Regions from separate parts of the Aerococcus sp. L_32 genome, predicted to be linked through region 2. Evidence: riboswitches for the same ligand, from Rfam matches in the RefSeq annotation. Region 2 holds a riboswitch; each other region holds the start of a gene.
The links. Region 2 has a riboswitch for FMN ahead of ACRCJ0_RS05295 (energy-coupling factor ABC transporter ATP-binding protein). Riboswitches for the same ligand answer to the same signal wherever they lie in the genome.
Positions count from the first base shown of each region.

Region 1 (8,021 bases), on a different contig from region 2:
ATGCTGGTTAAGTGTCCAAGCAATAATAAAGAGAGTCAAATCTCCTAAACTTCTAATCAATCCAATTGAACCTTTCGTAACCTTGCTAAGCCAAAAGACACATGCATCATAGGGGACCTTTCCTAGGTTTGCACTCGTATATATTCCGGCCCCAATTCCAAGTAATAATATACCTACAATTAGTAAAAGGAAGTTATTGGGGTTTTCGAGCCCTTTGTTTAGTATATATTCCGCAGTTGCACCAACAATATAAGGTTGGAGGATGCTACCAATACCAAGTTGGGTGCGGTCATAAAGTAAAGGAGGGATCAACATTAGCAAAGTGATGAACATATTAGATTGATTTAAAGTCATATTGGTATGCAGTGAAATACCTTGCCAAACCCATGAAAGTGCATCGCTCCCAAAACCTGTTGAGATGGATAATGAAACGCCAAGCCCCATAATTAAGGATCCGAATAAAAGAAGAAGGAAACGGCATAATACGGTTAGTTTAAATATGTTGTTCATTTCAAATTTTCACCATTACTTTTAATTACTTCTTGATACCAGTAAAAAGATTTTTTGGGAATACGTCGGAATGTTCCCTTACCGTAATCGTCTCGGTCAATATAAATAAAACCATAGCGCTTTGTCATTTCACCAGTACCATTAGAAATAGAATCAATACATGCCCATGAGGTATAACCGATTAATTCTACACCATCTAGAGTGACTGCATCAGACATGGCTTTAATATGTTCTTTATGATACTTAATTCTATAATCATCGTTGATCTTACCATCTTCTGTTAAATTATCGTTAGCTCCTAGGCCATTCTCCACAATAAACATGGGTTTATTGTAGCGATCATAAATTTCATTGATTGTAATTCGAAATCCTAACGGATCAATCTGCCAACCCCATTCACTTGTTTGTAAATAGGGGTTAATTTCTGAAGAAAAAATATTACTTTCAGTTTGATTAGCGCTATCAGGCTTGGCACTACTTACTCTTGAAGAATAATAAGAAAAGCTAATGAAATCTACAGTATGGTCTCTTAAAATCTTAAGGTCATCATTTTTAACAGGAATAGTGAGATTTTGACGTTCAGTTTGTTTTAAGTAATAGTTAGGATAACTTCCTCGCACCTGAACATCTGAAAACATATAGCTTTCACGTGAATCTAGAATAGATTTCCATACGTCTTTTGGATGTGGCGTCTGAGCATAATAACTTCCAGCAGCCAACATACACCCAATTTGAAAATCTGGATTTATTTTTTTAGCAAGCTGAGTTGCTTTAGCGCTTGCTATTAATTGATGGTGGATCACATCAGTTGTAATCTGTTCCCTATTATCATCTGGATTAAAAGTTAAGCCTGTTGCGACGAAAGGGAAATGCAAGACCATATTGATCTCATTAAAAGTAAGCCAATATTTGACATAATCTTTATAATGCTTAAACAATGTTTCCGTAAATTTTAAATAAAATTCAACAGTTAGACGATTTTTCCAACCACCATATTCATCAACCAAATACATAGGGATATCAAAATGATTGATAGTCACTAATGGTTCAATATTATACTTACGACATTCTTTAAAAACATTTAGATAGTGATCCAAACCAAGCTGATTTGGTTTGGACTCATTTCCCTTAGGATAAATCCTTGACCAAGAGATAGATAATCGATAAACTCTAAATCCCATTTTGGCTATTAGTGCAATATCTTCTTTGTAGTGATGGTAATGATCAATGGCGACTCTTGAGGGAAAGAAAGTGTTTGCTGGCAAAGATTTAGGGTCTAAATTCCCTGTACCCACTTGGAAGCGTAATTCTCCGTAAGGCATAAAATCTAGATTTGAAAGACCTCGACCATCGATATTATAAGCTCCTTCTGTTTGATTCGCAGCAGTTGCTCCGCCCCATAAAAAATTTTCTGGAAATGACATGTATATTCCTCCTTTTCGTATTACAAAAGTATAAGGAAGGAGTTGCTACTTAAAAAGGAAGTTTCTTTAAAGGAAACTTCCTTGACTAACCATTTTAGTAGTGTTGTTTTAAGTTAAAGATTAATAAATCAATAATATATTTAAAAAGGATTGTATTAAATTTTTCATGCTGTATGGGAACATATAACTGTTGTCCCTTAAAGCTTAGATTATTTTGACAAGTGATGAGCCATTTCATCCCATGAGTCTCCTCAAGCCTCTTCACTACACGCTTATTGTACTTGAAAGTATTACCGTTAACGCTGAGTACTAATAATAAATCATTGTCACTAATATTGTAGAAATGTTGAAAGTCAACATCGCAAATAATAATATTTTTATTAATCACTTGTAGCTCTATTTGAATTTGATAACAGAGGTAGCGAACATCTCCCTGGGCAAAGACAAATACAGTATTTGCTGCGGCGAGTTGTTCAGTTAATAAATCTAAACGAATATAATCTACTGAATTTGTTAAAGTATTAAGGCCATTCACCATAGTATCTGTAAAGTTTACAATATTATCTTTTGCATTATTAGACCTCTGTAAATCAAAACGGCGTCCCTCTAAAGATTCAAGATATTCTAAGCAAGCATCTTTAAAGTCAATGTAAGTTTTATAATCTAGATATCTGACATATTTCGAGATTTGACTTTTTGATACAAAGGTCCTATTAGCTATCTCATCCATTGTAATATAAGGAACTTCGTGAATATGTTCTTGAAAGAATAAACTTAATATATAGAAAGTTGAATTTTTTTTATAGGAATTTGTTACATCATTTAGTTTATCCATTATCAAGCGTATCAGTCCTTTATAATATGATGTTAAAGTAGTGAAAACAAAAGCTTAAAGTGTAGCAAAGAACCCATTTAATCTTCCATTAGATAATAAGCTATTCTTCTGTTAATTCATCACCAATAATTTTCATTTTCTTTGTCAAATCAACGATATCCATGACTAAGTCATAAGCGTAATCCTCGCCTAATACAGCCGTTGTACTAGCGTCCGACAATAGGCCTTCTTCGTCCATTTTCCGGTGATTAAACCAGTCTTTGCTACCATAATATTTAAGAAATAATTGAATATCTGAAACAGTCTGCTCAAATTTTTCTAAAGTATCTGACATTGCTGCAACTTCTTTACTAATCTTCAAGAAATTATCTTCCATTTCATAAAAATTATCAGTGTTCTTCACGTTACCCCCAACTTTCTTAAAGAATATACATTGGATGATTATTTTATTGCGCTAATGATAGTGGTAATTGTTGGTACGATTGAAATGATCGTATAAACTTGGACAAAATAAGCAATAGGTTCCTCCCATGAAGGAGGTGCAATTAAAGCAATAAAGTAGAGTATAATAATAAAAATAAGGTTTGTTAAAATCCTAGATAATGCTTGGCGCCAACTTATTTGTTGTTTAAAATTAAATGACTGTTGCCAAAATTGAATAAGTGATTTCATGATAAAACGCCTTTCTGAATATGAATGAATAATTAAAAAAAGCATAAACTAAAAATAAACAGCAAGCAACAAAATTATTTATGATCACTGATTCACAATATATTTGCATTTAAATATATAAGGAGTAAAATTATAGATAAGGAGGGATTATGATGACTGATAATAAATTTCTGACTGGTAATGTAGATAACGACAAAAAGCCGTATATTATAGATGTTGAAAAAGAAACGTTAGAGAATACAAATTTTCGTACGACGATTTGGACAGGTAACAAGTTGCAGTTGACTGTTATGGAAATTCCTGTAGGCGGTGATATTGGTTTAGAAGTACATCATGAAAGTGATCAATTTATCCGTATCGAGCAAGGTGAGGGTCTTTGCCAGATGGGTCCTGCTGAGGACGATTTATCCTTTGAACAAAAAATTGGAGAAGATGAAGCAGTCTTTGTGCCACTAGGTTTATGGCATAATATCACCAATCGGGGGAGCGTACCATTAAAACTGTACACCATTTATGCTAGCCCTGACCACGTACCTGGTACTGTTCATGGCACTCAAGAAGATGCTGAAAGCGATCCAAATGAATAAAACAAACATGAAATGCATAAAAAGTACAAACAATAGTTAAACCAAGTAAACCGATGACCTTAAAAGCGTTATCGGTTTTTTTATGCTAGAAATCAACAAGTCTCTATAAAAAATTATTCCTTTACATATATCAATCAATGTATAGTAGGGTACTTCTAAAAATTGTTGTAGGGTGAAACTAGCAATTTAATTAATTTTTCATATATAATAATATTATGCAAAAAGATAAGGAGTGTGCTACATGCCATTAGTTAGAATTGATCTATTAGAAGGTAAGACTGCAGAATTTAAGACACAACTAGGTGAGTTAGTTTACGAATCTATGCTTGAAACGATTGGAATCCCTGAAGAAGATAAGTTCGTTATTGTGAATGATTTAAAAGCTGAAGAACTGATATTTTCTACCAATTACCTAGGTGTTGACCGTACAGAAGGTATCGTGATCATTCAAATCACGATGAATGAGGGACGTACAACTGAAGTAAAAAAAGCTTTATACAAGACGGTTGCTGACAATTTAAATAACCAATTAGATATTCGCAAAGAAGATGTCTTTATCAACTTAGTTGAAGTAAATAAAGAGAACTGGTCCTTTGGTAATGGTATTGCACAGTACGCAGAATAAATAGCATTACTACAAGTACATAAAAGCCATACCCTAGCTATCCCCATCTTTTATTGAGATAGCTAGGGTATCTGTCATCTTAGCCCAGGAGGGATTACCATGTATTACAAATCATCTTACACCTCACCACTTGGCCAAATTGCTATCGTGAGCGACGATAAAACCATTAAAGGAGTGTGGTTTGCTGACCAAAAATACTTCGGTAGTCAATACGTCATGCAAACAATGGCAGCAGCTGAAACATCAGTAATCATACAAGTCAAGAATTGGTTAGATGCTTATTTTGCTGGTGAGAACCCAACTCTTGACCCAAACATTTTGGATCCAGAAGTAACGCCTTACCGTAAGCAAATCCTGAACGCACTGATTAATGTCCCTTACGGCAAAACGACTAGTTATAAGGAATTAGCTGATAAAGTTGCTTTAACCACTCCTGGGAAAAGGGGTTCAGCTCGTGCAGCTGGCGGTGCTGTTGGCCACAATCCCATCTCGATTCTAATTCCATGTCACCGAGTTGTAGCCACTAATGGTGCATTGACTGGTTATGCAGGTGGTATCGACCGCAAAATTGCCTTGTTGGCTTTGGAAGGCTTTGACCAATCCAAGCTAGACAACCACCAAGTATAGGTGTGACGCTAATAGGAATCCATTAATTTTTACATGAAGATGCAAGGAAAAATACCACATAACGGCAAAATAATTTAGGGTGAGATGATGAATAAATTAGCTATTAGAAAGTTATACGATACCTTATTAAATGAAATGGGCCCACAAGGTTGGTGGCCTGCTGATTATAAGGTAGAAATAATCCTGGGGGCTATCCTTGTTCAAAATACCAACTGGCGTAACGTTGAAAAGTCCCTAAATAACTTGAACGCAGCTACTGGTTTTTTGCCAGAAGGAATTTTAAAGCTCCCGTTAGAAGAATTAGAAACGCTGATTCGACCAAGTGGTTTCTACCGCAACAAGGCGCGAGCAATTCAAGCCAGTTTCCAATGGTTTGATAACCACAAATGGGATTATCAAGCCATGCAGTATGCATACGGAAAACAGTTGCGAAGTGAAATCTTGAAATTACACGGGGTAGGGTTTGAAACAGCTGACGTATTTCGCGTTTTTATATTTGACCAACCAGCGTTTATCGCTGATGCCTACGCTAGGCGTTTATTCAGTTGGTTGACAGGCAATTCGTACACAACCTATCAAAGCCTTTACCAAGAGATTAACCTACCGGATGACTTCACTTATGAGGAAGCCCAGGAATTCCATGGCTTAATTGATGAGTTTGGCAAACTATACTTGGGTAAAAATGGCCAGGTGAAGGGAAATTTTTTATCCAATCACCCATGATAAATACTCTATAGTATATATTTTTAATTTAAAAAATACATTTGGGTTTACATTTTCTTTTTAATACCGTATGATATCACCATAAACATTCAAATAAAATCTTCAGGGCAGGGTGTAATTCCCGACCGGCGGTAAAGTCCGCGACCTCCTTTAATTAGGGGCTGACTCGGTGTAATTCCGAGACCGACAGTAGAGTCTGGATGGAAGAAGAGTAGAATCAAAATAAACGAATACTATAAGTCTATAGTTTATTTGTGTGCCCTAGGAATCTTATTTCTAGGGCTTTTTTTCGTCACTCTGACTGGATTATTTGTTGTTTAGAGAAAGGATGAGTGAATGAAAGACTATATGCAAGAAGCACTTGACCTAGCCAAATTAGGACAGGGTTGGACAAGGTCTAATCCTATGGTTGGTGCAGTTATCGTAAAGAATAGCCAAATCATCGGTCGAGGCTATCATCAGCAGTATGGTGGTTTGCATGCGGAAAGAGAAGCCTTAAAGGATGCCAGCGAACAAGGGCATGATGTAAAAGGGGCAACTATGTACGTCACGCTGGAACCCTGCTGTCATTTTGGTAAAACGCCGCCTTGTACGCAAGCTATTATCGAAGCGGGTATTGAAAAAGTGATAGTTGCTGCAATTGATCCGAATCCTTTGGTTGCTGGAAAAGGCATCCAGGAACTAAGAAACCACCATATTGAAGTAGAAACGGGTCTATTAGCCAAAGAGAGTGAAGATCTTAACCGTAAATTCAATTACTTTATGACTCATCAACGCCCCTATGTCACCATGAAATATGCCATGACCCTAGATGGTCGAACGGCCGCCTATACTGGGGATTCCCAGTGGATAACGGACAAAATTGCACGAGAGCATGTGCATTACCAACGCCACAGTAACCAAGCCATTATGGTTGGCATAGGGACTGCGCTTTTGGATGATCCATCGTTAACTGTTCGAATTGACGATTTTGAGGGGCTTAATCCTATCCGTATTGTTTGTGATAGTAGCTTGAAGCTCCCCTTAAACAGCCAATTAGTGGCGACAGCGAAGCAAACGCCCACAATTATTGCGACAATTAATCAGGACCCAGAAGATCACCAAGCCTATCAAGCAGCTGGCTGCCAGCTATTGGTTGTGAAGGAAAAGGATAACAAAGTAGATTTACTTGATTTAATCACACAACTAGGCCAACAAGGTATTCAAAGTATTTATGTTGAAGGTGGATCAAGACTAAATGCTTCGCTACTTGAATCAGGTTTAATCCAAGAAATCCACACTTATATTGGGCCCAAAGTCATTGGTGGTTTTGACCAGTATAGTCCTATCAGTGGTTTCGGTTTTCCACATATGGACCAAGCGGTAACCAGTCATATCAGTGAAATTACCCAATTTGGCGACGACATTTTGATAGAAAGTAGGGTGGGTTAAATGTTTACAGGAATTATAGAAGATATTGGCCATATTGAAAGTATCGAGGCTATCAACAATGATGCAGGACTTCTTTTAACCATTGCCTCGGAAAAAATAGTATCCGATGTCAATCTAGGTGACTCTATTAGTGTGAACGGCATTTGTCTTACCGTGACGAATTACACCGATACTAATTTCCAAGTTGAAGTGATGCCAGAAACGATTGCGAAAACGTCTTTAGAAGGAATTGCTAACAATAGCCGCGTGAATCTGGAACGGGCGATGAAGGCAAATGCAAGATTCGGTGGTCATATTGTAAGTGGCCATATTGATGGTATTGGTAAAATCACCGCAATTGAGGCGGATGGTATCGCTAATTGGTACACGATTCAAACAAGTAAACCATTAATGCGCTATATCATCATGAAGGGATCTGTTGCTATTGATGGTACAAGTTTAACGGTTGCTGGAGTTGAAGGAGATACATTTAAAGTATCAATCATTCCTCACACCAGTGAACAAACAATTTTTTCAACCTATCAAGTAGGCTCTATCGTGAATTTAGAAAATGATATTGTCGGCAAGTATATTGAGCAATTTACAGT
Region 1 covers NZ_JBOEQF010000049.1:4,505-12,525, forward strand. The annotation lists gene ACRCJ0_RS05125 (hypothetical protein) at 1-510, opposite strand, end outside; gene ACRCJ0_RS05130 (6-phospho-beta-glucosidase) at 507-1,934, opposite strand; gene ACRCJ0_RS05135 (MurR/RpiR family transcriptional regulator) at 2,029-2,769, opposite strand; gene ACRCJ0_RS05140 (DUF4298 domain-containing protein) at 2,870-3,172, opposite strand; gene ACRCJ0_RS05145 (cupin domain-containing protein) at 3,594-4,028, shown strand; gene ACRCJ0_RS05150 (tautomerase family protein) at 4,270-4,653, shown strand; gene ACRCJ0_RS05155 (methylated-DNA--[protein]-cysteine S-methyltransferase) at 4,753-5,280, shown strand; gene ACRCJ0_RS05160 (endonuclease III domain-containing protein) at 5,365-6,003, shown strand; FMN riboswitch at 6,098-6,219, shown strand; gene ribD (bifunctional diaminohydroxyphosphoribosylaminopyrimidine deaminase/5-amino-6-(5-phosphoribosylamino)uracil reductase RibD) at 6,340-7,434, shown strand; gene ACRCJ0_RS05170 (riboflavin synthase) at 7,435-8,021, shown strand, end outside.
Region 1: another riboswitch for FMN. It lies ahead of ribD (bifunctional diaminohydroxyphosphoribosylaminopyrimidine deaminase/5-amino-6-(5-phosphoribosylamino)uracil reductase RibD); the one in region 2 lies ahead of ACRCJ0_RS05295 (energy-coupling factor ABC transporter ATP-binding protein).

Region 2 (8,021 bases):
TGAAGCTGACAATCCCTACTGTACCAGATACTTATCGTGAATTAGCCAGTCACCCTAACGTTGTTCGTGTAGTGGCCTTATCAGGTGGTTATACCCGTGAAGAAGCCAATGAACTATTGGCGGAAAACCACGACATGATTGCGTCATTCTCACGTGCCCTCGCGTCCGATTTACGAGCAAGCCAAGCAGATGACGAATTCAATGACTTACTAGCCAGTGCTATTGATACCATTTACGACGCATCCGTTAACAAGAGATAAACTATTTTAATATACATCATGCTCAGGGGATTTTAGTCCTCTGAGCTTTTTTATAGCAAAAAACACGATAAGTCGAACGCGTCTTCCTTACCGTGCTTGATGATGATCGCTATTTAGGGTTTTAAATTCACTAATGCTTCATAAGTCACTGGTGTTTCTTCATAACCATCCACTTCAAAGCCATTTAAATTCAAGAATTCTTTCATGAAGGTATCCCAAGCTGTGAAATCTGTATTGAAGTTATCTTGGTTGATTTGTTCAATTAAAACCTTGGCTTCAGCTTGTACTTCTGGATCTAATTCCCATGAATCCGGACGCAAACGGCCCTCGTCATCATACTCTGGCTTATCACCAAACAACATGTCACGGAAAATCCGGTCAATATGCATAATTGGCGTTTCATGTTGGCCGCGTGTTTCCATTACCTTATACAATCCCAGACAATAAACTGGGAAGAATGGAATAACTGATGAAGCTTTAGTTGTTACAGCAGTTGCTACAACGACAGTCGCTTTTCCGTTGATATCTTTTAAGTCTTTATTGATTAAAGCGGCAGCATTGTCACAGTCCGCTTTAGCGCGACCTAAAGTTCCCTTATTGTAGTATGACTCGTTTAATTCAGCCCCCAAATAAGAATAAACGACAGTCTCAACGCCTTCAGCTAGCACGTCCGCTTCCTGTAAGGCATTCATCCACATCCGCCAGTCTTCTCCACCCATAACCTTTACGGTATCCTCAATTTCGGCTTCTGAGGCCGGTTCAAGCACTTGTTCATAGAAGGTTTCCTTTTGTAGGTTGACGTTTGGTCCCACAACTTCTTGGCCGATTGATTTGATCACTGAATTGTAAGTTTCCCCTGTATTTGGGTCTGTACGGCGTCCTGAAGCTAATGAATAGACCACAAAGTCCACTTTTCCGCCGAATTCATTCTTGATGAAGTCAATCACTTGGTCCTTCGCTTCGTTAGAGAAGGCATCTGCCATAATATTTTTCGCGATTAGCCCCTCAGCCTCTGCTGCTTGGCGGAAAAAGATATTATTATACCAGCCTGGCTTACCAAGGTTTTTCTCAGATCGTGGTCCCCCACCGTGGGAAACTGAAATCGTATCTGCCCCCGCACCAAAAGCCAGGTTAATCCGACTAGCCAATCCATAAGAAGATGAGCCCCCTAATACCAAAACTTTCTTCGGCCCTTCAAAGGTCCCTTGGTCTTTAACATATTGAATTTGATTGTTTACTTCTTGCTTCAACCCCATCGGATTCACACCAACAAGGACATTTCCACGCATTTTCGCCTTAAATTCTAAAGTCATATAAGTCTCCTAATATTTACTAATTTCTCAATTTTTTGATAATTCACTTTTTAATTATATAGTTAAGGAAACTAGTAGTAAAGTTTTACATGATTATATCAAAAATCAAAGCTTTAATGAAAATTTTTTTGAAAGCAAAAAGGACTGCGGTTTTACCCTGCAATCCTCTCTTGTCATATGCGTATTTTCATTACTTAATGGCCGTTTTTCAACCCTAGAAACATATTATATCCTAGAAATCGTCATCATCCAGGTCATCTACACGTAAATTCAACAAGTTCATGCATTCTTCCACATCTTCAACGTCCATTTGCCCAGGAGCAGACGACATACCTTCTATAGTGGCAAAGCTAGCCGTTGATTTGAAGATTTCCCCGGCAATTCGGGTAATCTTACCTAAACGGCCCATCGACATGGTAATCAAGGGTTGGTCGATTAATGTGGACGCTTGGTGGGTCGCGTTCATCAAAGCCAATACCTCCGCTTCATCGTGGGGCATGACGGCCATTTTCACAATATCCGCCTCTGACTGACCCATCTTTTGTAGGCGCTTGACTATATCATTTTCCAAAGGGGTTTTCACAAAATCATGGTAGGAAACGATGACTTTGACTTGGTGTTTGTGGGCGTAAGGAATCAGGTTGTCTAAGATGTCCTGGCCTCGCTCAAACTCGATATCAATAGCGTCGACAGCCTTGGCTTGGATTAAATACCGGTACATTTCAACATACTGGCTCTTGCCAATAGCTGACTCCCCGCCCTCGCTCAAGGTTCTAAAGGTGGCAAGTAAGGGTTTTTGAATAGAGGTTTTCACCCGTTTACTCAATTCAACCAACTCTTCCAGCTCGTCGAAATCGTCAAAGTAATCAATCCGCCATTCCACCATATCGCCTGGTTGACGGCGGTAGAAATTGGCACAGTTAATAATATCTACCGTATTATCCTCGGCCAAGGGAATAATAATTTTTGGTCTATCCTCCCCGAACTTCAAGGAAGCAATTTTTACACTCTTCATGTTGGACTCCTTCTGACATCAAGGCAAAATAAATAACTCGATACAATTTGATATGTATATTGTATCGAGTTTTTGCCTTTTAAGCTATATAAAATTTGTGACCAAAGATTAAAGAACTTATTCTTCATTCATATCATCAAATTTGTCGACCATTCCTAAAAGTCTTCATCTGAATTTGTATCTAAGCTCATACTTGCATCCACAGGAGTACTTAAACCAACTTTATAGTCGCTATAAGCCTGCGAAACCTGCCGGCGGCCCTCTAGCCCTAGGTAATAAACCTCCGATAAATACAAGCCATGTGCGGCTGCTGTGGGCCCTGCTTCATTCCGGTCTTCGGCTGCGATCAACCGTTTCATCTCGTCAACTGGTCTTAACCCATCCCCAATTTGAAGCGTTGTGCCCACCAAAATCCGGACCATATTGTACAAGAACCCTGACCCTTCAAAGACAAAGGTCAAGGTTTCTGCATCCGGGTCAGCCGTCACTTCGGCCCGGTAAATTTCTCGGACAAAGTTGGTTTTATCCGTTTTAGTCGAACAGAAGGACTTAAAATCATGAACGCCGATAATGTCCTTTAAGGCCTCCTGCATACGCTTAATATCCGTCCGGTAGGGATGGTGGTACATATACTGTCTAGTAAATGGTGACGGAAACTTGGACGTATCTACCTTGTAAATATACTTCTTACCGTTAGTATGAAAACGGGCGTGGAAATCATCTTCCACCCGTTCAACCTTAGTGATTCGAATAGCATCATCAAGGATTGAATTCATTGCCCTTAAGACCGCTTCCTCACCAATTTCCGCTGGATAGTCAAAATGAATGACTTGGCCAAGGGCATGAACACCTGAATCGGTCCGGCCTGACCCAACAACAGGAATCGTCTGTCCTTTTGACATGAGCTTTAAGGCTTTTTCAAGGGCTTCTTGTACAGTGTGGCCATTTGGTTGCACCTGGAAGCCGACAAATGGTGTTCCATCGTATTGCAAGGTTACTTTAAATCTAGGCAAAATGCGCCCTCCTTCTACTAGTGGCTATAAGATAATCATGACAACGGTCAAAACCGCAAGACAGATACTGGCAAGGGTATCTAGTTTGCCCCAATGCAATTGACGGTACTTGGTCCGGCCTTCACCACCCTTGTAACCACGCGCTTCCATGGCAGTGGCTAGGTCGTAAGCTCGGTTAAAGGCAGAAATAAACAAGGGAATTAGGACTGGAATAAAGGCTTTTACCCGCTCAAGGATATTCCCTTCTGAAAAGTCTACACCACGTGCCCGCTGTGCATTCATGATCTTATCTGCCTCTTCTAGTAGGGTCGGGACAAATCGCAAGGCAATCGATAACATTAAGGCAATCTCATGGACTGGCAAAATGTTACGAACAGGCTTCAACAAGGCTTCCATGGCATCGGTAATAGCCAGGGGTTGAGTAGTCAAAGTCAAAATCGTCGATAGGAAAATAATCAATAGGAAGCGGACAAAAATATAGGCCGCATTGGATAAACCACCAGTTGTTAAGGCTAGTGGACCAAATGACCACAGGACGTCCCCAGTATGCGTAAAGAGGATTTGTAGGGCTACCGTAAAAATGATAATAGCAATCATGGGTTTTAAACCACGTAAAAATATCCCTAAAGAAATCCCAGTTAAAAAGACCAAACTCGTAACCACTGCAATCATGACGATATTGGTCGTGACATCAGTTGCCGCAAACACCAGCAACATCATGACAATCAAGCCCACCAATTTCACCCTTGGGTCCAGTTTGTGCATCAAGGAATTACCGGGAATGTACCGGCCAATAATCAATTTATCTTTCATCTATAATTGGCCCCCTTCCCCTGTAATAAATCCGCTTAACTTGTCGTCGTCATTTTGCCCGGTTGCTAAAGCCAATTTATCAACAATTAAGTCAGCTAAAGCATCCACCGTTAATGGGACGTCAGTCGCTGTGTCCCATAACTGGCGGTCTAATCTACCTTGTAGATTAAAGGCAAAATCAGCTGCGTCCGGTAAAGCCAATTGGTGGCTGGCTAACCAAGCAGGGTCCGCAAAGATGTCAGCTGGCGTCCCTTCTTTCACACAAGTCCCACCATCCATCACAATCACGTGGTTGGCATATGCTGCCACATCTTCCATTTGATGGGTCACTAAAACAATCGTCAACCCTTGGTCTCGGTACAAGCGGTCGAACATTGACATCATTTCCATCCGACCTTTTGGATCCAGTCCAGCAGTTGGCTCATCTAATACCAGTACTTCCGGTTTCATGGCAATCACCCCAGCAATGGCTACCCTGCGCATTTGCCCACCAGATAACTCAAAAGGTGACCGCTCAAATAAAGTCGGGGCAATCCCCACTGCTGCTAAAGCCGCTTCAGCTTTCTCGCGGGCTGTCGCTTCACCGTCACCAAAATTCATAGGACCGAACATGACATCTTTAATAACAGTTTCTTCAAATAGTTGACCTTCAGGAAATTGGAAGACCATCCCTACTCGTTGGCGGATTTTCTTCAAGTCTTTTGGCTTAGAGTCAGCTGATACAACCGTCTCACCAATCCGTACTTGGCCTACAGTTGGTTGTACCAAGGCGTTAAGGTGTTGGGTAATGGTCGACTTTCCTGACCCTGTATGGCCAATAATCGCCGTATATGACCCATCTGGAATCGTCACGTTAATATCATGCAAGGCTACACTGGCGAACGGTGTCCCAGCACCGTAAGTAAAGCCTACTTGTTCAAATGCGATTTGCATAACCATTCACCCAACCCTTCTTCATCAAAATATGCATCCGGCACAGCCACACCGCGTTTAGCAAGAGCGCTTTTTAGTTGCTCAGAAAAAGGCACATCCAAACCAATCTCAGTTAAATCATTCCCGTAAGTAAAGATTTCAGCTGGCGTCCCCTCTTTAATAATTTGCCCTTCTTTAAAGACAAGCATCCGGTCAGCTTCCGCCGCCTCGTTTAAATCATGGGTAATCGAAATCACAGTCAGGGCATTATCTTGTTTGATATCCGCCACGACTGCCATCAATTCGTCACGCCCTTCAGGATCTAACATTGAAGTCGATTCATCTAAAATAATGATTTTCGGTGCCACAGCAATCACACCCGCAATAGCTACTCGTTGTTTTTGACCACCTGATAAGGCTGCGGGTTCCCTGTCGCGATAGTCCCACATTTTAACCCGTTTCAAGGCAGACTCAACACGGGCATGCATCTCATCAACCGGCATACCCATATTTTCCAAGGCAAAAGCCACATCCTCTTCAACCGTTGCCCCAACAAATTGGTTGTCTGGATTTTGAAAGACTAGCCCCACTTGACTACGGATATCCCATAAGGTCTCCATAGAAAGGACCTTATCGTCCACCTGAATGATTCCTGACTTGGCTTCTAGTAAGCCCACTAATAATTTTGAAAAGGTCGATTTCCCCGACCCATTATGGCCAATAATTGCTAGCCATTCACCTTCATAGATAGTCGTTGATAGGCCATCTATAGCTAATTTCTCGTCTGATTGACTATATTGAAAAGACAAATCTTGAACCTGAATAATCGGTTTCGCCATCTTGTTCCCTCGCTCACTTAATATATTTAAGAAAAAAACTCCTCCAACGTTACTTGGAAGAGTTTGTCAAAGAAGCCCAAGTCCAGCTAGACTTGCATCGCCGTCTCGTTCATCCTGCTATACGCTTCTTCCATCCTGACTGTAACAGTCGGTACTAGAATTCCACTAGTTCAATCACCTGATTTACCTGGTAATTCGCGGACTTTACCGCCGATCGGGACTCGCACCCTGCCCTGAAGACATTTCATTTGTTTTTCACTTAGTTTAGTCTACACAAATCCACCAGTAAAAGCAATGATTAGATGTCAAGACACCTTGTTTATGCCTTTGTACCATCCCCAAGATCATTAGCATGAATCACCATTTCCGTATAAGGATAATCACCGATAATTTGAGATACCGGACAACGTTCTTCTGCCTCATAGACAATAGCTTCCGCCTGATCACGTGGTAAATCGAGATAGACATCTACTTTAAAATCAAAATAAGTAATGGTCGTTTCCTGGTTTAATTTATAATCCACTTGAACGACCACTTCACTGGTCATACCCTTGATACCGTGTCGGTCTAAAGCAATTTCGATGGTCGCATTCAAACACGTAGCCCATGATAAGGCAATCAATTGTTCTGGGTTCGTCCCAGGCTCATTCGCTTTCAAAGGACTTGACGTTTGAACCCGCAGCTCATTCTCCCCTTCAACCCAGGCCGTTCCCTTAAGTCCTTGATCATTATGCACCCGTGTCGTATACAACAATTTATCCTCAGCCATATGCGCATTGCCTCCATCCTCTTGATAACGCTCTAATATGGGTCATTATACCCTTAATTTCCAACACAAAAAAGGCAATTGCACTCAAATCCGCAATTGCCTTTTCACCGAATGATTCATTTATATATGGAAATTTTATTGTTTCAAGGTTACGTACATACCGTTGGTGATAAACTGCAACCACACTTGGCCTCCGTCTGGATTAAAGTGGACCCCGTCTTGGCTCAACCAAGTGGACGCTTCTTCGTGGTTGCTGTAGAATTCATGCCAATCCAGTAAATATACTGAATCACTATCGTCACTAGCTGCTTCAGCTAAAGTCTTGTTGACATCAGATGCCCAAGGACGGTCGACATGGGTATTGACTAGGAAAATGGTTTTATCCCGGCCAATCTCATCTAAGAAGTCAGACAATTGAGCTGACGTAAAGCCACCATTCGCACCTAGGTCAACCAAAACGACATCTTTTAGCATACCCTGTGCTTCTAAGCTAGCTGGATAGCCAATTAAGGTATATAACTGTCGACCAACCGCCGCATCAACAATAGCATTAGGATACAAGGTGTACAAACCCTCTGATTCGCCCACCATGAGGGAGTCACCAATAAAGGTTACCGGTAATTGATAGGCAAAGCGGGCTTGTTCATCTGGAATCCCTTCATAAAATCCTAGCGACGCCTCACTTAAACTGTCTTTATAAGTTGACAGACTAGCGTCAGCTTGCTTCTCTTGCTCAGCCCTTTGTTTATTCAGTTCTTCAATCTTCTTGGCTTGTTCAGCAGCTTGCTGCTCCTCTACCGTCACATTGTCAGCCGGTTTAGACACCGCCACCGCACTCACGCCTCCTAGGAAAACGAGGGCAAATGCAATGAATAAAATGCGGGTCAACCAGGGTGCCGGCTCTTTAAACAAGTTACGAACCTTAGTAAAAAGATGGACGGGTTGGTTGTTACGCACTTCATTGAAAACCGGCACCGGCCATCTTTTTTCCTCTAGTAAGGCATAAGATAAACACGACAGGATAATAATCAAAATGACTTGTGGCCAAATACTATTTGTAAACCGATTCTGGCTGGTTGGTACCATA
Region 2 covers NZ_JBOEQF010000051.1:5,475-13,495, forward strand. The annotation lists gene ACRCJ0_RS05265 (fructose bisphosphate aldolase) at 1-260, shown strand, start outside; gene fabV (enoyl-ACP reductase FabV) at 374-1,573, opposite strand; gene aroD (type I 3-dehydroquinate dehydratase) at 1,806-2,588, opposite strand; gene truA (tRNA pseudouridine(38-40) synthase TruA) at 2,744-3,601, opposite strand; gene ACRCJ0_RS05285 (energy-coupling factor transporter transmembrane component T family protein) at 3,626-4,414, opposite strand; gene ACRCJ0_RS05290 (energy-coupling factor ABC transporter ATP-binding protein) at 4,415-5,347, opposite strand; gene ACRCJ0_RS05295 (energy-coupling factor ABC transporter ATP-binding protein) at 5,323-6,165, opposite strand; FMN riboswitch at 6,285-6,410, opposite strand; gene ACRCJ0_RS05300 (OsmC family protein) at 6,485-6,934, opposite strand; partial or broken gene ACRCJ0_RS05305 (acyltransferase family protein) at 7,070-8,021, opposite strand, start outside.

Region 3 (8,021 bases), on a different contig from region 2:
TCAGCCCAGCTAATTTCATCAAATCAACCGTTGCTTCTGTATGACCGTTTCGCTCCAAGACACCATTTTCTTTCGCCACCAATGGGAAAACGTGGCCCGGACGGTTAAAGTCGCTGGGTTGGCTATTCGGATTTGCTGCTTCACGCATGGTTAACCCGCGTTCAATTGCGGACACACCTGTGCTTGTCTCTTTATGGTCAATGGATACCGTAAATGCGGTTGTATGTGGATCTGTATTATCCTCCACCATTGGCGACAAATTCAAACGACTAGCTATTTCCTGACTCATTGGCTGGCAAATTAACCCTTTAGCATGAGTCGCCATAAAATTAATATTAGCTGTTGTTGCAAACTCAGCTGCACAAATTAAGTCTCCTTCATTTTCTCTATTCTCATCATCCAAAACCATAATGATTTGGCCTGCTTGTAAAGCTGCTAATGCGTCTTCGATTGTTGAAAAATCCATCTATACCCGCTCCTTCACTGTAAATTGTTCAATATACTTGCCAACAATATCATTTTCTAAATTCACGATAGTGCCTACTTGATAGGTTGAAAAGATTGTTTGTTCACTGGTGTGAGGAATGATTGATACTTTAAATGTATCTCCTTCAACTCCAGCAACTGTTAAACTTGTGCCATCAATAGCAACAGATCCCTTCATGATGATGTAGCGCATTAATGGTTTACTTGTTTGAATCGTGTACCAATTAGCGATACCATCCGCCTCAATTGCGGTGATTTTACCAATACCATCAATATGTCCACTTACAATATGACCACCAAATCTCGCATTTGCCTTCATTGCCCGTTCCAGATTCACGCGGCTATTGTTAGCAATACCTTCTAAAGACGTTTTCGCAATCGTTTCTGGCATCACTTCAACTTGGAAATTAGTATCGGTGTAATTCGTCACGGTAAGACAAATGCCGTTGACACTAATAGAGTCACCTAGATTGACATCGGATACTATTTTTTCCGAGGCAATGGTTAAAAGAAGTCCTGCATCATTGTTGATGGCCTCGATACTTTCAATACGGCCAATATCTTCGATAATTCCTGTAAACATTTAATCCACCCTACTTTCTATCAAAAAGTCCTTACCTAATGGCGTGATTGCTTGGATATAACTTGTGAGCGCTTGGTCCATATGTGGAAAACCGAAACCACTGATAGGACTATACTGGTCAAAACCACCAATAACTTTAGGACCAATATAAGTGTGGATTTCCTGGATTAAACCAGCTTCAAGTAGCGAAGCATTTAGTTTTGATCCACCTTCAACATAAATACTTTGAATACCTTGCTGGCCTAGTTGGGTGATTAAATCAAGTAAATCTACCTTGGCATTCTTTTCCTTCACAATTAATAGCTGGCAACCGGCTGCTTGATAGGCTTGGTGATCTTGTAGATTCTGATTAGTTGTCGCAATAATTGTAGGCGTTTCCTTAGCAGTTTTGACTAATTGGCTGGTTAAGGGGAGCTTCAGGCTACTATCACAAACGATACGGATAGGATTAATCCCCCCAAAATCGTCAATTCGAACAGTTAACGCTGGATCATCCGCAAGCACTGTCCCAATCCCAACCATAATGGCTTGGTTACTGTGGCGTTGGTAATGGACATGGTCACGTGCAGTTTTGTCCGTTATCCACTGGGAATCCCCAGTGTAAGCAGCTGTTCGACCATCAAGGGTCATGGCATACTTCATGGTGACGTAGGGTTGCTTACGGGTCATAAAATAATTGAATTTACGGTTAAGATCTTCACTTTCTTCAGCCAAAAGACCCGTTTCTACTTCAATATGGTGGTTTCTTAATTCCTGGATGCCTTTTCCAGCAACTAGTGGATTCGGATCAGTTGCAGCAACCACCACTTTTTCAATACCCGCCTCTATAAGGGCATGGGTACAAGGCGGCGTCTTGCCGAAGTGGCAGCAAGGTTCAAGGGTTACGTAAATCGTTGCCCCCTTGACATCATGGCCTTTTTCAAAAGCGTCTTTTAAGGCTTCTCTTTCCGCATGGAGACCGCCGTATTGCTTGTGGTAACCTTGGCCAAGAATCTGATCATTTTTCACAATGACTGCACCCACCATGGGGTTCGACTTGGTCCAACCTCGGCCTAGCTTAGCCAAATCTAGCGCTTTTTGCATATAGTCTTTCATTCACTCATCCTTTCCTAAACAACAAATAATCCAGTCAGAGTGACGAAAAAAAGCCCTAGAAATAAGATTCCTAGGGCACACAAATAAACTATAGACTTATAGTAATTGTTTATTTTGATTCTACTCTTCTTCCATCCAGACTTTACTGTCGGTCTCGGAATTACACCGAGTCAGCCCCTAATTAAAGGAGGTCGCGGACTTTACCGCCGGTCGGGAATCACACCCTGCCCTGAAGATTTTATTTGAATGTTTATGGTGATATCATACGGTATTAAAAAGAAAATGTAAACCCAAACGTGTTTTTTAAACAAAAAATATATACTATAGAGTATTTATTTTTTGTGATTTGATAAAAAAATTTCCTTTACTTGGCCATTTTTACCCAAGTATAGTTTGCCAAACTCATCAATTAAGCCATGGAATTCCTGGGCTTCCTCATAATTGAAGTCATCCGGTAAGTTAATTTCTTGGTAAAGGCTTTGATAGGTTGTGTACGAATTTCCTGTCAACCAACTGAATAATCGCCTAGCGTAGGCATCAGCGATAAACGCTGGTTGATCAAAAATATAAACTCGGAAGACATCCCCCGTTTCAAAGCCTATGCCTCGAATTTTCAATAATTCGCTCCTTAGATGGTCGCCGTATTGGTCGGAAATCGCTTGATAATCCCAATTATGGTCATTAAACCACTCAAAGGTTGCCTGTATCGTTCTTGCTTTATTACGGTAGAAGCCACTGGGGCGAATAAGTATTTCTAAGTCTTCTACATTTAGTTTTAAAATCTCCTCCGGCAAAAAGGCGGTTGCTGCTTTTAAATTGTTTAAAGATTTATCCACATTTCGCCAATTAGTGTTCTGTACTAAAATAGCACCCAGAATGATTTCTACTTTACTTTCTGCGGGCCACCATCCTTGTGGGCCCATTTCTGTGAATAGCGTGTCATATAATTTTCTGATATTGATTTGTTTCATAGTGCTCCCTAAATTTGGTGTTTCTCTAGCTTATACCGGTCAAAGCCTTCCAAAGCCAGCAAGGTAATTTTGCGGTCGATACCACCTGCATAACCAGTCAATGCACCATTAGTGGCTACAACCCGGTGACATGGAATTAGAATCGAGATAGGATTGTGGCCAACAGCGCCGCCAGCTGCACGAGCTGAACCCCTTTTCCCAGGAGCATTTAAAGCAACTTGATCAGCTAATTCCTTATAGCTAGTCGTTTGGCCGTAAGGGACATGAATCAGTGCGTTCAGGATTTGCTTACGGTAAGGCGTTACTTCAGGGGCTAGAATAGTTGGATCAAGTGTGGGATTTTCACCAGCAAAATAAGCATCTAACCAATTTTTTACTTGCTTTGTCACTGGCGTTTCTCCTTCTATCATAGTCTGTAAGTCGTATTTACCACCAAAGTATCTTTGATCACTAAACCACAATCCTTTAATCGCATGTTCATCATTCACGATAGTCATTTGACCAAGTGGTGAGGTGTAAGATGATTTGTAATACATCGCATTTCCTCCTTAGTGTAATAGGCGCCAAATGTAAAAAGTAGCATAGGCAGACCAAGAACCCCAATCTTTTTGTAGAGATAGTAGTCGCTCTTTATCAGGTTTAATATCGAGATTTTCAATTTGTTTGATCCCGTTTAATAAGCCAATATCTGCCATTGGGAAGGCATCACCGAGTCGTAAGCAGCGCATCAGTACATAATTGGCAGTCCATGGACCGATACCACGAACTTTTGTCATCTCTTTCTCAGCTGCTTTGGCAGTTTGAAATTGTTGATAATAGATTTTTGACATTTTTCCAGCGGTAATTTGCTTTGAAATTTCCATTAGATACTCAGCTTTTCTCTGAGTTAGTTTTAGTTGGCGAAGATCTTCAACAGTGGATTGGACAATCGCTTCTGGTTGTGGGTAAATCCAGTAAGTTTCCCCTTCGAAGTTGATCGGTTCTCCATATTTTTCTGTAAAACGACGTTTCAAGGTATACGCGTAGATTAGGTTAATTTGTTGGCCAAGAATGCCCCAAGTGATGACTTCGTAAAAGTCAGGCATGCCAACTAATCTTAAGCCATAAAAATGCTGGGTCAGGTTACTTAATAGTGGATCATTTTCCGCCATAATATAAAAATCGGTGAGGTCAGTATCTAAATCAAACCAGTCACGGATATAACGCGTGATATAAAATTTCGCGTTGTCAGTCCACTTTAGGTCATTTAAAATCCGCACTTGAAGATATTCTTGATTTGTATCTGGACTAATTTCACATAAGTAAATTTCTCCATCCACCTTGTAGGCTCTTCGTAATTTACCGCCTATCATCTTGTACATCACTTCGTTAGTCGTTCGGCTTAAATACCCCATAATCGATGACCAAGCGCATATTTCTGGTAAATTAATTTGTAGCAAGTCTGACGTCATCATCCCACAACTCCTTTAACTAAATCCATTTTAACATCATCTATTGCAAATAAATAACACTATCTGGCTTTTTAAATTTCGGGACTAGTATAGTAAACTGCATTTCAACAACAAAACCCTAGCTATCACTAGTTTAGAGTGATAGCTAGGGTATTTAAATAAAGTATTATAGTTTTATAAATCTCTTCTGTTCTTTGGTTGCAACATATCCTTTATGCTGATAGAACTGATGTGCTTTTACTCTTTCAACACCCGAATTCAACCGAATAAAGTTATATTGTTTGAGATTTTTCTCCTGTTCCAACACGTCCATCAACTCACTACCTATACCTTGTCCTTGATATTCAGGTAAAACCGCTAGTCCTAGAATATTAAAGCCAGAATCTGAATATAGTGTATGATATACCTCAGCTTGAATGAAACCAACTACTCTATTTTCTTTCTCAAAAACTTTTGTAAAATGATTTTGAATGTTTAAAATATTTGATGCTACTTTTTCAATTGTAACGTTATATCCTAAACTAACCCTAGCTATTAGAGCAATCGACGATGCATCTTCAACTTTAATATCTCGTATCATATATCCTCCCATCATCAAATATAAAGTTATATTATTATCACTGTATAAACAACACCATTAATGACTTCAAAAAAGTAGAATTCAAATTATTTACTCCGCATACTGTGCAATACCATTACCAAAGGACCAGTTCTCTTTATTTACTTCTACTAAGTTGATAAAGACATCTTCTTTGCGAATATCTAATTGGCTATTTAATTTATCAGCAACTGTCTTGTATAAAGCTTTTTTCAACTCAGTTGTACGTCCCTCATTCATTGTGATTTGAATGATTACGATACCTTCTGTACGGTCAACACCTAGATAATTGGTAGAAAATATCAGTTCTTCAGCTTTTAAATCATTAACAACCACGAACTTATCTTCTTCAGGGATTCCAATCGTTTCAAGCATAGATTCGTAAACTAACTCACCTAGTTGTGATTTGAATTCTGCGGTCTTACCTTCTAATAGATCGATTCTAACTAATGGCATGTAGCACACTCCTTATCTTTTTGCGTAATATTATTATATATGAAAATTTAATTAAATTGCTAGTTTCACCTTACAACAACTTTTTAGAAGTACCGTACTATACATTGTTTGATATATGTAAAGGAATATCTTTTTATAGAGACTGGTTGATTTCTAGCATAGAAAAACCGATAACGCTTTTAAGGTCATCGGTTTTCTTGATTTAACTATTGTTTGTACTTTTTATGCATTTCATGTTTGCTTTATTCATTTGGATCGCTTTCAGCATCTTCTTGAGTGCCATGAACAGTACCAGGTACGTGGTCAGGGCTAGCATAAATGGTGTACAGTTTTAACGGTACACTCCCCCGATTGGTGATATTATGCCATAAACCTAGTGGCACAAAGACTGCTTCATCTTCTCCAATTTTTTGTTCAAAGGATAAATCGTCCTCAGCAGGGCCCATCTGGCAAAGACCCTCACCTTGCTCGATACGGATAAATTGATCACTTTCATTATGTACTTCTAAACCAATATCACCGCCTACAGGAATTTCCATAACAGTCAACTGCAACTTGCTACCTGTCCAAATTGTCGTACGAAAATTTGTATTCTCTAACGTTTCTTTTTCAACATCTATAATAAATGGCTTTTTGTCGTTATCTACATTACCAGTTAGAAATTTATTATCAGTCATCATAATCCCTCCTTATCTATAATTCTACTCCTTATATATTTAAATGCAAATATATTATGAATCAGTGATCATAAATAATTTTGTTGCTTGCTGTTTATTTTTAGTTTATGCTTTTTTTAATTATTCATCCATATTTAGAAAGGCGTTTTATCATGAAATCACTTATTCAATTTTGGCAACAGGCATTTAATTTTAAACAGCAAATAAGCTGGCGCCAAGCATTATCTAGGATTTTAACAAATCTTATTTTTATTATTATTCTCTACGGCATTGCTTTAATTGCACCACCTTCATGGGAGGAACCCATTGTTTCTCTTGCCCAAATTTATAGTACCGTATCAATCATTCCAATATTTACCACCATCATCAGTGCAATAAAATAATCGTCAAATTGATAAGCTTTAAGAAAGTTGGGGATAACTTGAAAAATACTGAACATTTTTATGAGATGGAAGAAAATTTTTTGAGGATTTCTAAAGAAATTGAGGTCATGTCTAATTCCCTGGAAAATTTTGAAAGATACCTACCAAATATCAAACTATTCCTTAAATACTATGGCAGTGAGACTTGGTTTAAACATTTAAATATGGAACAACAAGGCTTATTTGAAGATGCTAGTACAACAGCTGTACTAGGAGAAGACTACAGCTATGACCTTGTTATAGATATTATGGATTTAGCCAATAAACTAAAAAGTATTGGTGAAAGCTTATTGGAAGACAGCTCTAATTCCTAATCCCTCAATAATAAAAATTTAGTTATTTACTGCTAATTAAAGTGAATTTTAAGTGGTAGATAGCTATCATCTATTATATTTAGCCTAATTTGGCGCATCTATCAAAAATAGAAGCTTTAGGATAAGTTAATCCAGGTATTTTATTGCTATTAGGCTGTTTATCACAAAAAAAACAAAAAAGACATTTCCCACATAAGTGAGAAATGTCTTTTTGATTTGTATATGGATTGGTACTCGACTTCTTTGGAAGTCTCCGTCCCATAGTACATCCATACCTCTCTCCTCCTTCTCCACACCTTGTGCCTGCTACCTAACTTCTACATCAGGTGTGCAACTTAAACTTTCTGGGCAAATAAAAAAGACACCTTCCATGAAGAAAGATGTCTTGAACTGAATAATTGAATGGTACTCGATTTCTTGCGAAATCTCCGTCCCATACTCCATTCGTAAGCGAATAAATTCGCAACGACTGCAGCAATTAACGTTTTGAGAACTAGAATATCAATATTTATGATGAATCTATACTGATCAATCCCTATATATCCAAACTCTGAAAATCTAAAAGTGTATAAAATAACATATAAAAAGTTACGAATAGATAAAATTTGCACCAATTAACACCATAAAATAGACTAGTCATTTATCTTATTTAATATGCTTAAACTCCTTCAAGTGGTGGTAATTGATCAATCCATTCTAAAGTCTTCATACTAACAGTAATAATTGAAAGTAATAGATTTAAAATATATTTCGGATCTTCACTAAATTCATTAGGATCATCAACAATACCAGATTTTTTATCTATTTTTACCTGGTATTGATCAATAATCCATTCAATTGCGGGTCTACCATTAACTACATACTCATAAGCCTTTTCTGGAATATTTTCAATAGTTATATCATCATTAAAGATTATTTTTGATAAATCATTCACTAATTTTCCGTTTTCATTGCGCACTTTGGGGTGC
Region 3 covers NZ_JBOEQF010000032.1:8,868-16,888, reverse strand. The annotation lists gene ACRCJ0_RS03880 (bifunctional 3,4-dihydroxy-2-butanone-4-phosphate synthase/GTP cyclohydrolase II) at 1-466, opposite strand, end outside; gene ACRCJ0_RS03875 (riboflavin synthase) at 467-1,069, opposite strand; gene ribD (bifunctional diaminohydroxyphosphoribosylaminopyrimidine deaminase/5-amino-6-(5-phosphoribosylamino)uracil reductase RibD) at 1,070-2,164, opposite strand; FMN riboswitch at 2,284-2,405, opposite strand; gene ACRCJ0_RS03865 (endonuclease III domain-containing protein) at 2,497-3,135, opposite strand; gene ACRCJ0_RS03860 (methylated-DNA--[protein]-cysteine S-methyltransferase) at 3,144-3,671, opposite strand; gene ACRCJ0_RS03855 (DNA-3-methyladenine glycosylase 2) at 3,684-4,589, opposite strand; gene ACRCJ0_RS03850 (GNAT family N-acetyltransferase) at 4,753-5,166, opposite strand; gene ACRCJ0_RS03845 (tautomerase family protein) at 5,257-5,640, opposite strand; gene ACRCJ0_RS03840 (cupin domain-containing protein) at 5,883-6,317, opposite strand; gene ACRCJ0_RS03835 (hypothetical protein) at 6,470-6,700, shown strand; gene ACRCJ0_RS03830 (DUF4298 domain-containing protein) at 6,739-7,053, shown strand; gene ACRCJ0_RS03825 (DEAD/DEAH box helicase) at 7,712-8,021, opposite strand, start outside.
Region 3: another riboswitch for FMN. It lies ahead of ribD (bifunctional diaminohydroxyphosphoribosylaminopyrimidine deaminase/5-amino-6-(5-phosphoribosylamino)uracil reductase RibD); the one in region 2 lies ahead of ACRCJ0_RS05295 (energy-coupling factor ABC transporter ATP-binding protein).

Region 4 (8,021 bases), on a different contig from region 2:
ATCAGGTGGTTACACTCGTGAAGAAGCCAATGAACTGTTGGCGGAAAATCATGACATGATCGCGTCATTCTCACGTGCCCTCGCGTCCGATTTACGAGCAAGCCAAGCAGATGACAAATTCAATGACTTACTAGCCAGTGCTATTGATACCATTTACGACGCGTCTGTAAACAAAAAATAGCAAGAAACAGTAGAGTAAATAAAATAAAATAAAATAAAATAAAGAAAGCTCAGAGGAATGAAACCACCTCTGAGCTTTTTCTGTATAAAATACGATAAGCTGATTTTCCTATCGACTCGTCGTGCGCAATCCAAATATGCTATGATTATGGCTCTAGGCTAGCCAATTCCTCGTAAGTAACCGGTCTTTCTTCATAACCATCCACTTCAAAGCCGTTTAAATTCAAGAACTCTTTCATGAAGGTATCCCAAGCTGTGAAGTCTGTATTGAAGTTATCTTGGTTGATTTGTTCAATCAAAGCTTTGGCTTCAGCTTGCACTTCTGGGTCTAATTCCCATGAATCTGGGCGCAAACGGCCCTCTTCGTCAAATTCTGCCTGGTCGCCAAATAACATGTCGCGGAAAATCCGGTCGATATGCATAATTGGCGTTTCATGTTGGCCTCGCGCTTCCATGACCTTAAATAGCCCTAAGCAGTATACTGGGAAGAATGGGATCACAGATGAAGCTTTAGTGGTTACAGCGGTTGCCACAACAACTGTTGCTTTCCCATCGATGTCTTTTAAATCTTCGTTGATTAAAGCGGCAGCCTTATCGCAGTCCGCTTTAGCACGGCCTAAAGTGCCCTTGTTGTAGTATGACTCGTTTAATTCAGCCCCTAAATAAGAATAAACAACGGTCTCAACGCCTTCAGCTAGCACGTCCGCTTCCTGTAAGGCATTCATCCACATCCGCCAGTCTTCACCACCCATAACCTTTACAGTGTCCTCAATTTCAGCTTCTGTAGCCGGTTCAAGCACCTGTTCAAAGAAGGTTTCCTTTTGTAGGTTGACGTTTGGTCCCACAACCTCTTGGCCAATTGATTTGATTACTGAATTGTAAGTTTCCCCGGTATTTGGGTCCGTACGGCGTCCTGAAGCCAATGAGTAGACCACAAAGTCCACCTTTCCGCCGAATTCATTCTTGATGAAGTCAATCACTTGGTCCTTCGCTTCGTTAGAGAAGGCATCTGCCATGATATTTTTAGCGATTAACCCTTCAGCCTCCGCTGCTTGCCGGAAAAAGATATTGTTATACCAACCTGGCTTACCAAGGTTTTTCTCGGATCGTGGTCCCCCACCATGTGAAACTGAAATCGTATCTGCCCCCGCACCAAAGGCTAGGTTAATCCGACTAGCCAATCCATAAGAAGATGAGCCTCCTAATACCAACACTTTCTTCGGTCCTTCAAAGGTTCCTTGGTCTTTAACATATTGAATTTGATTGTTTACTTCTTGCTTTAACCCCATCGGATTCACACTAACAAGGACATTACCACGCATTTTTGGCTTAAATTCTAAAGTCATATAAGTCTCCTAATATTTACTGATTTCTCATTTTTTTGACGATTCATCTTTATATTATATAGTTAAGGAAACTAGTAGTAAAGTTTTACATGATTATATCAAAAATCAAAGTATTAATGAAAGCTTTTTTGAAAGCAAAAAGGACTGGGTTTTACCCTACAATCCTCTCTTGTCATATGTGTATTTTCCTTACTTAATGGCCGTTTTTCAATCCTATAGGCAAATTATCCTAGTAATTTTCATCATCCAAGTCATCTGCATGCAAAGTCAACAAGTTCATGCATTCTTCCACATCTTCAACGGCCATTTGCCCAGGAGCAGACGACATCCCTTCTACAGTGGCAAAGCTAGCCGCTGATTTGAAGATTTCCCCTGCAATTCGGGTAATCTTGCCTAAACGGCCCATCGACATGGTAATCAAGGGTTGGTCGATTAATGTGGACGCTTGGTGGGTCGCATTCATCAAAGCCAATACATCCGCTTCATCGTGGGGCATGACGGCCATTTTCACAATATCCGCCTCTGACTGACCCATCTTTTGTAGGCGTTTGACTATATCATTTTCCAAAGGGGTTTTCACAAAATCATGGTAGGAAACAATGACTTTGACTTGGTGTTTGTGGGCGTAAGGAATCAGGTTGTCTAAGATGTCCTGGCCTCGCTCAAACTCGATATCAATAGCGTCAACAGCCTTGGCTTGGATTAAATACCGGTACATTTCAACATACTGGCTCTTGCCAATAGCTGACTCCCCGCCCTCGCCCAAGGTTCTAAAGGTGGCAAGTAAGGGTTTTTGAATAGAGGTTTTCACCCGTTTACTCAATTCAACCAACTCTTCCAGCTCGTCGAAATCGTCAAAGTAATCAATCCGCCATTCCACCATATCGCCTGGTTGACGGCGGTAGAAATTGGCACAGTTAATAATATCTACCGCATTATCCTCGGCTAAGGGAATAATCATTTTTGGTCTATCCTCCCCGAACTTCAAGGAAGCAATTTTTACACTCTTCATGTTGGACTCCTTCTGACATCAAGGTAAAATAAAAAACTCGATACCATTTGATATGTATATTGTATCGAGTTTTTACCTTTTAAGCTATATAAAATTTGTGATTAAAGATTGAAGCACTTATTCTTTATTAACTTCTTCAATATTTTGATCATCAAAATTGTCGACCGTCTCTAAAAGTCTTCACCTGAATTTGCCTCTAAGTCCCCACTTGCACTCATAGGCGTCCCTAAACCAGATTTATAGTCGCTATAAGCCTTGGAAACCTGCTGGCGATCTTCTAGTCCTAGGTAATAAACCTCCGCTAAATATAAGCCATGTGCGGCTGCTGTGGGTCCTGCTTCATTCCGGTCTTCGGCTGCGATCAATCGTTTCATCTCATCAACTGGTCTTAACCCGTCCCCAATTTGAAGCGTTGTGCCCACCAAAATCCTGACCATATTATATAAGAAGCCTGATCCTTCAAAGACGAAGGTCAAAGTTTCTGCATCGGGATCAGCCGTCACTTCAGCTCGGTAAATTTCCCGGACAAAGTTGGTTTTATCCGTTTTAGTCGAACAGAAGGACTTAAAATCATGGACGCCGATAATGTCCTTTAAGGCCGTTTGCATTCGGGTAACGTCCGTTCGGTAGGGATGGTGGTACATATACTGTCTAGTAAACGGTGACGGAAACTTAGAGGTATCTACCTTATAGATGTACTTCTTCCCATTCGTATGAAACCGGGCGTGGAAATCATCTTCCACCCGCTCAACCTTGGTGATGCAAATGGCATCGTCAAGGATTGAATTTAAGGCTCTTAAGACCGCTTCCTCCCCAATTTCCGCTGGATAATCAAAATGAATCACTTGGCCAAGAGCATGAACGCCTGAATCGGTCCGACCTGACCCAACGACAGGAATCGTCTGTCCTTTAGACATGAGCTTTAGGGCTCTTTCAAGGGCCTCTTGTACGGTATGCCCATTTGGTTGCACTTGAAAGCCGACAAAGGGTGTCCCGTCGTATTGCAAGGTTACTTTAAATCTAGGCAAAATGCGCCCTCCTTCTAGTGGCTATAAGATAATCATGACGATGGTCAAAACAGCAAGACCGATACTGGCAAGGGTATCTATTCTGCCCCAATGCAATTGACGGTACTTGGTCCGTCCTTCACCGCCCTTGTAACCACGCGCTTCCATGGCAGTGGCTAGGTCATAAGCCCGGTTAAAGGCTGAAATGAATAAGGGAATGAGGACTGGAATAAAGGCTTTCACCCGCTCAAGGATGTTGCCTTCTGAAAAGTCCACACCACGTGCCCGCTGTGCGTTCATGATCTTATCCGCTTCTTCAAGTAGGGTCGGGACAAATCGCAAGGCAATCGACAACATCAAGGCAACCTCATGGACTGGCAAAATGTTACGAACAGGCTTCAACAAGGCTTCCATGGCATCTGTAATAGCCAGAGGTTGAGTGGTCAAAGTCAATATCGTCGATAGGAAAATAATCAATAGGAAGCGGATAAAAATATAGGCCGCATTAGACAAGCCACCAGTTGTTAAGGCTAGTGGCCCAAAAGACCACAGGACGTCCCCGGTGTGGGTAAAGAGGATTTGTAGGGCTACCGTAAAAATAATAATCGCAATCATGGGTTTCAAACCGCGTAAAAATACCCTTAAAGAAATCCCAGTTAAAAAGACTAGACTCGTGACCACCACGATCATGACGATATTGGTCGTGACATTAGTTGCCGCAAACACCAATAGCATCATGACAATCAAGGCCACCAATTTCACCCTCGGGTCCAGTTTGTGCATCAAGGAATTACCGGGAATATACCGGCCAATAATCAATTTATCTTTCATCTATCATTGACCCCTTCCTCTGTACTAAGTCCGTTTAACTCGTCGTCGTCATTTTGCCCGGTCGTTAAAGCCAAGTTATCAACGATTAAATCAGCTAAAGCATCTACCGTTAATGGCACCTGAGTCGCTCCATCCCATAACTGGCGGTCTAATTTACCTTGCAAATTAAAGGCAAAATCAGCTGCGTCCGGTAAAGCCAATTGGTGGCTGGCTAACCAAGCAGGGTCGGCAAAAACGTCAGCTGGCGTCCCTTGTTTCACACAAGTCCCACCATCCATCACAATCACGTGGTTGGCATAAGCTGCCACATCCTCCATTTGATGGGTCACTAAAACAATCGTCAACCCTTGGTCTCTATACAAGCGGTCGAACATAGACATCATTTCCATCCGACCTTTTGGATCTAGTCCAGCAGTTGGCTCATCTAATACCAGTACTTCCGGTTTCATGGCAATCACCCCAGCAATGGCTACCCGGCGCATTTGCCCACCAGATAATTCAAAAGGTGACCGCTCAAATAAAGTCCGAGCAATCCCCACTGCTGCTAAGGCTCCTTCAGCTTTCTCGCGGGCTGTCGCTTCATCGTCGCCAAAATTCATCGGCCCGAACATTACATCTTTAATGACCGTTTCTTCAAATAGTTGTCCTTCAGGAAATTGGAAGACCATCCCTACTCGTTGACGGAGCTTCTTCAAGTCTTTTGGCTTAGCGTCAGCTGACACCACCGTCTCACCAATTCGTACTTGTCCTACAGTGGGTTGTACCAAGGCGTTAAGGTGTTGGGTAATGGTCGACTTTCCTGACCCTGTATGGCCAATAATCGCCGTATATGACCCGTCAGGAATCGTTACATTAATATCATGCAAGGCTGCACTGGCGAACGGTGTCCCGGCCCCATAAGTAAAACCTACTTGTTCAAATGCGATTTGCATAACCATTCACCCAACCCTTCTTCATCAAAATATGCATCCGGCACAGCCACCCCGCGTTTAGCTAAGGCGCTTTTTAGTTGCTCGGAAAAAGGCACATCCAAACCAATCTCAGTTAACTCATTCCCGTAAATAAAGATATCAGCTGGCGTACCCTCTTTAATAATTTGTCCTTCTTTAAAGACAAGCATCCGGTCAGCTTCCGCCGCTTCGTTTAAATCATGGGTAATCGAAATCACAGTTAGGGCCTTATCTTGTTTGATATCCGCCACAATTGCCATCAATTCGTCCCGACCTTCAGGATCTAACATTGAAGTCGATTCATCTAAAATAATGATTTTTGGTGCCATAGCAATCACGCCCGCAATCGCAACCCGTTGCTTTTGACCACCAGATAAGGCTGCTGGTTCCTTGTCGCGGTAGTCCCACATTTTAACCCGTTTCAAGGCAGACTCAACACGGGCATGCATCTCATCAACCGGCATACCCATATTTTCCAAGGCAAAAGCCACATCATCTTCAACCGTTGCCCCAACAAATTGGTTGTCTGGATTTTGAAAGACTAGCCCTACTTGACTACGGATATCCCATAAGGTCTCCATAGAAAGGACCTTATCGTCCACCTGAATGGTACCTGACTTGGCTTCCAGTAAGCCCACTAATAATTTTGAAAAGGTCGATTTCCCCGACCCATTATGGCCAATAATCGCTAGCCATTCACCTTCATAGATACTCGTTGATAGGCCATCTATAGCTAATTTCTCATCTGATTGACTATATTGAAAAGACAAATCTTGAACCTGAATAATCGGTTTCGCCATCTTGTTCCCTCGCTCACTTTAAATATTTAAGAAAAAACTCCTCCAATGTTACTTGGAAGAGTTTGTCAAAGAAGCCCAATTCAGCTAACCACTTGCATCGCCGTCTCGTTCATCCTGCTATACGCTTCTTCCATCCTGACTGTAACAGTCGGTACTAGAATTCCACTAGTTCAATCACCTATTGCTGCTGGTAATTCGCGGACTTTACCGCCGATCGGGACTCGCACCCTGCCCTGAAGACATTTCATTTGTTTTTCACTTAGTTTAGTCTACTAAAATCCACCATTAAAAGCAATGATCAGATGTCAAGACACCTTATCTCTTTGTACCATCTCCATGATCATTAGTGTGAATCACTATTTCCTTATAAGCATAGTCACCGATGATCTGAGATACCGGACACCGGCCTTCTGCCTCATAGACTATAGCTTCCGCCTGGTCACGTGGTAAATCGAGGTAGATATCTACTTTGAAATCAAAATAAGTGATGGTTGTTTCCTGATTTAATTTATAGTCCACTTGAACGACCACTTCACTGGCCACACCCTTGATACCGTGTCGGTCTAAAGCAATTTCGATGGTCGCATTCAAGCACGTCGCCCATGATAAGGCGATCAGTTGTTCTGGGTTAGTCCCAAGCTCATCAGCTTTCAAAGGACTTGACGTTTGGACCCGCAGCTCATTATCCCCTTCAACCCAGGCCGTTCCCTTAAGCCCTTGATCATTATGCACCCGTGTCGTATACAACAATTTATCCTCACCCATATGCGCATTGCCTCCATCCTCTTGATTATGCTCTAATATGGGCCATTATACCCTTAATACTCCTAGCAAAAAAGGCAATTGCACTCAAACCCGCAATTGCCTTTTCATCTAATGTTTCAATTTTATATAGAAATTTTATTTTTTCAAGACTTCGTACATACCGTTGGTGATAAACTGCAACCACACTTGGCCTCCGTCTGGATTAAAGTGGACCCCGTCTTGACTCAACCAAGTGGACGCTTCCTCGTGGTTACTATAGTATTCATGCCAGTCCAATAAGTAGATGGTATCACTATCGTCACTGGCCACTTCAGCTAAGGTTTTATTGACATCAGCTGCCCAAGGGCGGTCGACATGGGTATTGACTAGGAAAATCGTCTTATCCCGTCCAATCTCATCTAAGAAGTCAGACAATTGAGCTGACGTAAAGCCCCCATTAGCTCCTAGGTCAACAAGAACCGTGTCATGGAGCATTCCCTGTGCTTCTAAGCTAGCTGGATAGCTAATTGAGGTATATAACTGGCGACCAACCGCCGCATCAACAATAGCATTAGGATACAAGGTGTATAAACCTTCCGATTCACCGACCATTAGGGAGTCACCAATAAAGGTTATAGATAATTGGTAGGCAAAGCGGGCTTGTTCATCAGGAATCCCTTCATAGAATCCTAGTGACGCCTCACTTAAATTGTCTTTATAGGTTGATAGGCTCGCGTCTGCTTGTTTTTCTTGTTCAGCCCGTTGTTTATTCAATTCCTCAATCTTCTTGGCCTGGTCAGCTGCTTGCTGCTCTTCTACTGTCACATTGTCTGCTGGTTTAGAAATTGCAACAGCACTCGCACCACCAAGGAATATGAAGGTAAACGCTAAGAATAAAATACGGGTCAACCAAGGTGCCGGCTCTTTAAACAAATTACGTACCTTTGTAAATAGACGAACGGGTTGATTATTTCGGACTTCATTAAAAATCGGCACCGGCCATCTTTTTTCCTCTAGTAAGGCATAAGACAAGCAGGATAGGACAATAATCAAAATGACTTGTGGCCATATACTATTAGTAAACCAATTCTGACTGGTTGGAACCATATGGAACAACACATTGATTGGATAATACCATAAATACATATGGA
Region 4 covers NZ_JBOEQF010000050.1:5,554-13,574, forward strand. The annotation lists gene ACRCJ0_RS05200 (fructose bisphosphate aldolase) at 1-181, shown strand, start outside; gene fabV (enoyl-ACP reductase FabV) at 327-1,526, opposite strand; gene aroD (type I 3-dehydroquinate dehydratase) at 1,756-2,538, opposite strand; gene truA (tRNA pseudouridine(38-40) synthase TruA) at 2,709-3,566, opposite strand; gene ACRCJ0_RS05220 (energy-coupling factor transporter transmembrane component T family protein) at 3,588-4,376, opposite strand; gene ACRCJ0_RS05225 (energy-coupling factor ABC transporter ATP-binding protein) at 4,373-5,308, opposite strand; gene ACRCJ0_RS05230 (energy-coupling factor ABC transporter ATP-binding protein) at 5,284-6,126, opposite strand; FMN riboswitch at 6,246-6,371, opposite strand; gene ACRCJ0_RS05235 (OsmC family protein) at 6,442-6,891, opposite strand; partial or broken gene ACRCJ0_RS05240 (acyltransferase family protein) at 7,027-8,021, opposite strand, start outside.
Region 4: another riboswitch for FMN. It lies ahead of ACRCJ0_RS05230 (energy-coupling factor ABC transporter ATP-binding protein); the one in region 2 lies ahead of ACRCJ0_RS05295 (energy-coupling factor ABC transporter ATP-binding protein).